4 regions of the Pseudoalteromonas sp. APC 3691 genome follow, and region 4 is predicted to be linked to each of the others. Evidence: predicted binding sites of a transcription regulator. Region 4 holds the regulator's gene; each other region holds the start of a gene.

Region 1 (2,209 bases), on a different contig from region 4:
AGTAAGCACAAACGTATTATTTTTTACGATTACGATGAAGTTCAATATCTAACCGATATGAACTTTAGAGCATTACCAAAAGCAAAGAGCTATGACGACTATCTAATGGATGAACAAAGTTACTCTGTTGCACCACAGGACGTATTTCCTGAGCAACTTTGTACATTTGTAATGCCAAACCCTATGTATAAAAAGTTTTTACTCAGCACTCATCCTGAGCTTATAGATGTTAGCTTTTGGAAGCAGGCACAACAAAATATAAAAAATGGTCAGGTAAGTCATATTTACCCATACCCGACAGCACAGCGCTTTATTCACCACTGGTAAGCGCTAAAGGACACACACAATGAATATAAGTAAAATAGATTTAAATTTACTCGTTTACCTCGATACATTGCTTCGAGAATGCAACGTAACACGCGCTGCTAATCAATTGAGTATAACGCAACCTGCAATGAGTAATGGCCTTAAACGTCTTCGTAACTTATTTAACGACCCTATTTTAGTTCGTACCAGCGATGGTATGGTGCCTACCGAGCGTGCTTTGGAGTTACAACCCGTTATTCGTGGCATATTAATGACCCTTGAAGAAACTCTAGCTCCTAATCGAGAATTTGAGGCAAGCCAAAGTAAGCGTGTGTTTAGAATAATGGCCAGTGATTACGCTGCAAGTACATTAGCACCAAAGCTTTTAAGTAAATTGCACGAAGAAGCCCCCGATACTACTTTAGATATACTCACACCAAGTGATGTCACCTTTCATGATGTAGAAAACGGTAAAGTAGATATGGCAATCAACCGTTTTGAAAACTTACCACAGTCTTTTCATCATAAACGTATTTGGAAAGATAGTTTTTGCTGCTTAGTAAAAGCCGATAACCCTATAATTGAAAACTTTAGCCTCGACAGCTATTTAAAAGCACGCCATATATGGGTGAGTAAAACAGGTTTTGGTGTAGGTGTGGGCATGGACCCTAAAGATGTGCAAAAACTTGGCTGGGTTGACGAAGCACTTGCTCACTTTGGTAAGCATCGTAATATTGCCACTTTTACGCGTAACTACCATGTAGCAATTCATTTAGCTAAAGAGAAAAATTTAATTGCGACCCTTCCTTCAAAAGCCGCAAATATATATTTAGATGATCCGGGGCTTAAAATTTTAGAGCCACCATTTCCAATTCCTCCTTTTGAGCTTGATATGATTTGGAGCCCACTGTTACATCGCGATGCGAGTCACATTTGGTTACGTCAAAAAGTAGCTGAAGTAGCTGAAGAGCTAAAATAACTTTATTACACAATATAATGTAAAAATTGCTAGGTTAATTTTTTGCCTGTTAACTTAGCACCCTACTGAGATGAAATTAAACCAATAAAATCAAATAACTACATAACCATTGAAACGTGGAACATACATTGCTTTTATTAAATTGAACTATACATTCATTTAATTAAAGAGGTCATTATGAACACCCATCAAGGATCAGAAGTAAATCATATTACTGACATCATTCAAGTTATGAACAGCGGCATCGATTTTTATCAAAAAGCACAGGAAAAAGTTGAAGACCCTGCTATTGGTGCACTTTTTCAGCGTATGATAGATGCCCGAAAAGTGAGTGTTGAGCGCTTGCAGCCATATGCAATTAATGAAAAAGGCGAACGCGAAGATGGCTCATCTTTCGCAGTTGAAGCACGACGTGCGTACACAGCCCTATTGACTACTTTCACCTCACACAACGACAGCACGTATGTAAAAGAGCTTGAAGAAGTAGAAGATAAAACCCTTGAAGAAATTAAAGCAGCAATGAATAAACCGCAACCAGCTGACTGCGAAGCTGCACTGGCTAAAACATTATTAACAATGCAAAGCTGCCATGCAGAAATGAGCCGTATGCAAAAGCATTAAGCTTACATAGCTCACAACTAGAACCCAGCCTCGAGCTGGGTTTTTTATTGCCTCTAATACAACGCCTCGCTTCACATCGTATTTAAAGTATATTGTTTAAGAAATTCATTTTGAATGGGCTTGATGATCATCAATAAAATCAGCCCAAGCTAATACCAATCTGCTTATATATGGGGTCTATTTAACGTTAAGAAAATTACGCTAGAACTAGGCAAAAGTTTTTATATCTAGTTGTTCTAAATAAAAAACTTTTAACGACGTTATAGTGCAATTTAATTCGTTAAATTGATCAAAGATTTATGC
Region 2 (2,209 bases), on a different contig from region 4:
AGACGCCAACCAGCATTCAACAACAAGCTATTCCTGAAGCACTACAGGGGCGCGACATTTTAGCATCTGCGCCTACTGGTACAGGTAAAACAGCGGCATTTTTAATTCCGGCTATTCAGTACTTACTGGATTTCCCACGTCGTGACCCTGGTTTTGCGCGCGTACTCGTTATGACCCCAACTCGTGAGTTGGCTTATCAAATTCATGAACAATGTGAACTGCTAGCTAAGCGCACACACCTAAAAATTGGTGTAGTAACAGGCGGTATTAACTACGGCACGCATAAAGAAATTTTTGAAAAAAATAACGATATTTTAATCGCCACACCAGGTCGATTAATGGAATACCTAGAAACCGAAAACTTTCATGCTGAACATGTAGAAATGCTTATTATTGATGAAGCAGATCGCATGTTAGATATGGGTTTTAAAAAAGAAATGAGCCGTATTTGTGACGAAGCTAAAAATCGTCGCCAATGTTTTTTATTCTCAGCAACACTTGAAGGTGACAGCGTAGAAAGGTTTGCTGAAAAAACATTAAACGACCCAGCTCTATTAGAAGCCGAATCGTCACGTAAAGAAAAGGCTAAAATTCACCAATGGGTACATTTAGCCGACGATTATCATCACAAACTTGAATTATTAGTTAATACGCTAAAAAATCCTGACGTAACTAAAGCGATTGTGTTTGTTAAAACTCGCGAACGCTTAGAAACATTGATTGGCGAACTTACAACTAATGATGTAAAAGCAGCGTGGTTACGCGGCGAAATGCCACAAGACAAACGTATGAAAGCCATGGAAAACTTCCACAGTGGCAAAACAAGCATATTAGTTGCTACCGACGTAGCTGCACGTGGTATTGACGTATCTGACATCAGCCACGTTATTAACTTTGATATGCCGCGTACTGCCGACGTATATGTACACCGTATTGGTCGTACTGGCCGTGCTGGTAAAAAAGGGATAGCAATATCGCTAGTTGAAGCACACGATATTGGTATTTTATATAAAGTAGAGCGCTACGTTGAACAAAAATTAAAACGCCGTGTAATTAGAGGTGTCGAGCCACAGCATAAAGAAGCGAAGCCACCAGCTAAAAAGCGTAAAGATCCAGTAAAAATGAAAGCCAAGAAAAAGGCTAAGGTTAAAAAGAAAAAGTAACCTAAAACATTTTTATACTAAGCCGGCTTTTGTCGGCTTTTTAATGCAAGCTTTATAGCTCTGTCACTTGTACCTGTTACATATGTAACCCAAGCATGTAACTCATACTCATTTAAATGTAATTTTTGCCCACCTGAATTTCCACTTAATAAAATCCCCTTATATTTCATAGCGTTAATATTGGCACCGAAATTGTAACTACAATAATAACCTAGCCGATGGAATTTCCATATTGTGGCTGCACTATTCACCGTAATGTAAGGATTAAGTTATGAACCGCTTCAAGTTAACTATCGCTTTAGTATCATTTTGTTGTTTATTTTTATTAGCTTGCGCTACAAAGGTAAGTGCAGCAACCAACATGGCCGTAGTAAGCAGTGTAGCCACTCAACCTAACTTACAACAAGCTATCACCAACACCCTACGAACTAATCCTAACCTAGCGTTAAGTGATATTCGTGTGCAGGTAAAAAATGGTGAAGTAGATTTATATGGTGAAGCACAAACTGGTTTTCAGCGCGCACTAGCTCAAAAGTTTTTAGAAAATATGGATGGCGTAAAAATCATTCGTAACAAAATTAGCGTTATTTAACATGTTAGAATAAAACATAATTATGTTGGAAGTTTGTAATTTACGAGCTCATCGGTTGCAGAGTGTCTCACCAACTCTAATATTTACTTATGCGCGTGCACTATTTGGCACGCGCTTATTTACGTCTTTTATGGTACGTCCCTGTAACATCCTACCGTAGTTATATCTGTATGATTAGCGTCATTAAATCAAAGATTTCTAAATTAATAGAGTAAGTTAAAGACTAAACTTTTGGGCCTCATCATTTAAACCGTTTGCCATCCTAGACAATTCGCTACTTGATTGTGCAATATCCCTAACTGCCTGCTCGGTCTCTGATATACCCATATTTATGACACCTATATTTCGTGATATTTCATCGATGGTGGTTGCCTGCTGTTCAGAGGCGGTTGCAATTTGAACAACCATATCAAATATTTCATCTACTGCTTTGCCTACATTACTATTGATTAAG
Region 3 (2,209 bases), on a different contig from region 4:
AAAAAGACTATTTACTAGACACTATAGGTCCGAGTCGTATTGTTGATGTAACAGAGCAAAATGCTACATACGATAATTACGGTGGCGATAAAGCGGTTTATCCTTTAGATATTGGCAGGCTGCGCCATGTTATTGAAAAAGTAGCTGACATGAGTAAATGGGGTCGAGAACTTCCTAAAGGTCGAGGTTTAGGCATAGCAGCGCATAGAAGCTTTTTAACTTATGTAGCTACGGTAGTTGAAGTAGAAGTGTCGGATGCTGGCGATTTAAACGTAATTAAATCGTGGGTTGCCATTGATGCGGGTACGGTTGTAAACACCGACACAGTTAAAAATCAAACCCAAGGTGGCTCTATTTATGGTATTACCACTGCAATCAGCGATGGTATTACCTTTGATAAAGGGCGCGTACAGCAAAGTAACTTTCATGATTATCGTGTACCGCGTATGAGCGACTCACCTCTTGAGATTGAAGTTGAAATTGTACAAAGTGATGCACCACCAGCAGGAGTAGGCGAGCCGTCTACACCAGTTTATGCGCCAGCATTATGTAATGCTATTTTTGCAGCGTGCGGAAAGCGTATTAGTCAGTTACCGATTGGTAACCAATTAAAAGCGTAACTAAATAACCTACAGCTTAAACAAAAAAAACCGCCAAATGGCGGTTTTTTTAAAAGCGGTTAACGCGGTTTAACGACCTTTTTCAAACTCATCAACTTCACGCTCTGCTTCTTCTTTAGATTTACCGTATTGCTGCTGAATTTTACCAACTAGCTCTGTACGGCTACCTTCAATTTTATCTAAATCGTCGTTGGTAAGATCGCCCCATTTTTGTTGAGCCTTACCTTTAAGTTCTTTCCAATTACCTTCGATACGATCGCTGTTCATAAGTTTATCCTTACTTTAGGTTAGTGAATTAACTGTCAGTTATAAAGTAGCAAGCCTTGTACCAATGAATAATAATGGTTTTATTGCTTTTATTATCAGTTGGTTATATTTTTATGTTGAGCGATTTTGTTTTTAATATTGCGCTATTTATTAAAAAATATACATAGCAGCCTGTAATTATTGCTGACATAAGTTACGCCGCTTTGATGTAACTCATTCTTAAATTTTTGTTTTAAGCTAATATGCAGGTATTAAACAAAGTAGTTAAGCTGAGTGAGTTATGAATACTAAGACGTGTGAATATGGAGTGGGTGACTGCTCATACAAAATGGCAGGTGAGTTAGCAGGTATTACACAATTGGTGAATGCGTTTTACGATAATATGGACGCTTTAAAAGAGGCTGAAAATATAAGGAGTATGCATTCAAAAGACTTATCGGCATCGCGAAAAAAGCTCGCTTATTTTTTGTCGGGCTGGTTAGGTGGTCCTAAATTATACGCTGAACATTTTGGCAGTATTAACATTCCTCAAGCGCACAAACATTTACATGTAGGAATTGAGCAAAGTGATGCATGGCTTTTATGCATGCAAAAAGCGGTTGATGGGCAACCTTACGAAGCACCATTTAAAATTTACTTAATGCAGCAATTACGAGTGCCTGCAGATCGAATTAGAATGGTGTCGGGTAGTTAATAGCAATTATTAATAAACATCTACCGCGGTGTCGCTGCGGTTTTTTGTTACAATGCCTGCAAAGCAATTTAGGGTAAATAGCTGTGCTGCCGGTTCAAGACATATATCAACAACTCGTTACTACATTACAAAGTAATCCTATTACGTTATTACAAGCGCCGCCTGGTGCGGGTAAATCTACGTGGTTGCCGCTGCAACTAATGCGCGATGGGCATTTTAAACGTATTGTAATGCTAGAGCCTCGCCGTTTAGCTGCTCGTAATATAGCCAGCTACTTAGCAAAGTGCCAAAACGAGAGTGTTGGGCAAAGTGTGGGCTTGCGGATTAGGGGCGAGAGTAAAGTAAGCGCTAATACGCGCCTCGAGATAGTCACCGAAGGCATGCTAACGCGCATGTTGCAAAACGACCCCGAATTAAGCGATATTGATTTACTGATATTTGATGAATTTCATGAGCGTTCAATTGCAGCCGATACCTCACTTGCCTTTGCGCTCGAGACCCAAAGTGCGCTGCGTGAAGATTTAACCATTATGCTTATGTCGGCAACTCTTGATACTGAGCGTTATACAGCGTTTTTTGACTGCCCTGTAATTCAATCAAGCGGTCGCAGCTACCCAATAGACGAAAT
Region 4 (2,209 bases):
GTGTCGAGCAAGCTTCTCTTTGTGTTTGATTACTTGGCGATCGAGCTTGTCGATCAACGAGTCAATAGCGGCATACATATCTTGATGTTCTGTAGAGGCAAATAGCTCAGCACCGCTTACGTGTATTGTGGCTTCTGCTTTTTGATTTAATTTTTCTACATCGAGAATGACATGAACATTATTAATATGATCAGAGTGTCTTTCAAGCTTCGCAAATTTAGTATTAATATAGTCTATTAGTGAATCGGTTAATTCTACGTGACGACCAGTTAAGTTTAGTTGCATAAGCATTACCCTCTTAGTTTAGCGTCTTAAATCAGACTTTTACGCTGATTTGACGGTGGAATAGCAAGAGATTCACGGTATTTTGCGATTGTACGTCTTGCTACTTTAATTCCTTGCTCAGCCAATATATCCGCTATTTTGCTATCACTCAATGGTTTTGCTGAGTTTTCTGCTGCGATTAATTTTCGGATAAGCGCACGTATTGCTGTAGATGAACATTCACCACCGTTTTCAGTACTTACATGGCTTGAGAAAAAATATTTAAGCTCAAATATACCACGGGGTGTATGCATGTACTTTTGAGTAGTCACACGCGAAATTGTCGATTCGTGCATTTCTACCATTTCAGCGACATCATTTAAAACCATTGGTTTCATGGCTTCAGGGCCATGTTCAAAAAAGCCTTGTTGTTGCTTAACAATACAATTAGTAACTTTTAATAGCGTGTCGTTTCTACTTTCTAAGCTTTTAATAAACCATTTAGCTTCTTGTAAATGTGAGCGAATAAACTGGCTGTCGCCACTTGATTTTACAGTGCGAGACATTGCCGCGTATTGGCTATTAACACGAATTTTAGGCATGCTATCTGGGTTTAATTCGACAACCCAGCGGCCTTTAATTTTTTTAACTGACACATCAGGAATAACATACTCAGATTCTTCCCTTACAATAGTATCTGCAGGTTTTGGGTTGAGAGTATGTATTAGTGTCATCACTTCTTTAAGCTCTTCTTCTTTGAGCTTAGTTTTTTTCATTAATGTACGATAGTCGCGAGCTGCTAATAGATCAATATGCTCGGTTAAAATCATTTTCGTTTCATTAATGTAAGGTGTTTCTTTATCAAATTGATTAAGCTGAATACACAAACACTCTTGTAAACTACGTGCAGCAATACCAACAGGATCAAACAGTTGAATGCGTTTTAATACGGCTTCAATTTCATCAAGTTCGACTTCGTTATCATCTTCGTTTTCTTGATTAAAGCTTTCTAAAATCTCTTCGCAGCTTAATGTTAAAATACCTGAATCATCGACGGCCTCTACAATCGCAATAGCGATGGCTTCATCGGTAGGGCTAAATGGCGTTAGTTGTAATTGCCACATTAAATACTCATGGAGCGTTTCAGTAGAGGCGCCTTGGTATATTGATTCGTCTTCAGGCATTGGACCTGATGAGGCTGCAGGAGCGGCACTCATGTACTCATCCCAACTAACATCCATAGCCATGTCGTCACTTAGCGTGTCTTTTGCAAGTGCTTCACCAGTATCTTGTTCATATTCGCTCGGAGCATCATCAGCAGATGCGCTAACAGTTATGTCATCGGTATCAGCTTTTTGCTCGTTTTTACCAGCAGCGTCTTCAGAATAGTCTGCCTCTTCAACCTCTAATAGTGGATTACTGTCGAGAGCTTCTTGTATTTCTTGCTGGAGATCCAATGTACTGAGTTGCAACAAACGAATAGCTTGTTGCAACTGTGGAGTCATTGTAAGTTGCTGGCCCATGCGCAGCTGTAGTGATTGCCTCATGTATCTCTAACAATCCTTTTATGTTGTTATAATTAATACTAGCAGATGCTTAAAGACATGGCGTAAATGTTACAGCCTAAATTGCTCGCCTAAGTAAACATCGCGTACTGTTTTATCATTTAATACGTGTTCTGGAGTACCTGATGCAATCAGCTCCCCATGAGAAACAATGTAGGCTTTTTCACAAACATCAAGGGTCTCTCTTACGTTATGGTCGGTAATTAATACTCCAATCCCACGATTTTTAAGATGTTCTATTATTTTCTTTATATCTAATACCGAAATAGGGTCAACACCGGCAAACGGTTCATCCAGTAATATAAATTTAGGATCGGCTGCCAGCGCACGTGCTATTTCTACACGACGACGCTCTCCACCCGATAATGCCATACCTTGGC

The links. Region 4 encodes sigma-54, which starts transcription at its own class of promoters, with help from an activator protein. Its sites were predicted from a motif close to GTTGGCACGNNNNTNGNNT; they were not measured.
Region 1: QL998_RS10385 (PA2169 family four-helix-bundle protein) is a predicted target of sigma-54. The motif match lies at 1,401-1,419, and genes of this name have one in related genera.
Region 2: QL998_RS13960 (BON domain-containing protein) is a predicted target of sigma-54. The motif match lies at 1,343-1,361, and genes of this name have one in related genera.
Region 3: QL998_RS08260 (CsbD family protein) is a predicted target of sigma-54. The motif match lies at 935-953, and genes of this name have one in related genera.

What each region holds. Positions count from the first base shown of each region.
Region 1 is NZ_JASDCB010000027.1:6,815-9,023, reverse strand. Features, by position in the region: gene aceK (bifunctional isocitrate dehydrogenase kinase/phosphatase) at 1-327, shown strand, start outside; gene QL998_RS10390 (LysR family transcriptional regulator) at 347-1,285, shown strand; gene QL998_RS10385 (PA2169 family four-helix-bundle protein) at 1,463-1,906, shown strand.
Region 2 is NZ_JASDCB010000044.1:27,634-29,842, reverse strand. Features, by position in the region: gene srmB (ATP-dependent RNA helicase SrmB) at 1-1,163, shown strand, start outside; gene QL998_RS13960 (BON domain-containing protein) at 1,435-1,755, shown strand; gene QL998_RS13955 (methyl-accepting chemotaxis protein) at 1,972-2,209, opposite strand, start outside.
Region 3 is NZ_JASDCB010000019.1:7,311-9,519, reverse strand. Features, by position in the region: partial or broken gene QL998_RS08265 (molybdopterin cofactor-binding domain-containing protein) at 1-620, shown strand, start outside; gene QL998_RS08260 (CsbD family protein) at 690-887, opposite strand; gene QL998_RS08255 (group II truncated hemoglobin) at 1,168-1,581, shown strand; gene hrpB (ATP-dependent helicase HrpB) at 1,665-2,209, shown strand, end outside.
Region 4 is NZ_JASDCB010000007.1:84,067-86,275, reverse strand. Features, by position in the region: gene hpf (ribosome hibernation promoting factor) at 1-285, opposite strand, end outside; gene QL998_RS04090 (RNA polymerase factor sigma-54) at 312-1,811, opposite strand; gene lptB (LPS export ABC transporter ATP-binding protein) at 1,881-2,209, opposite strand, start outside.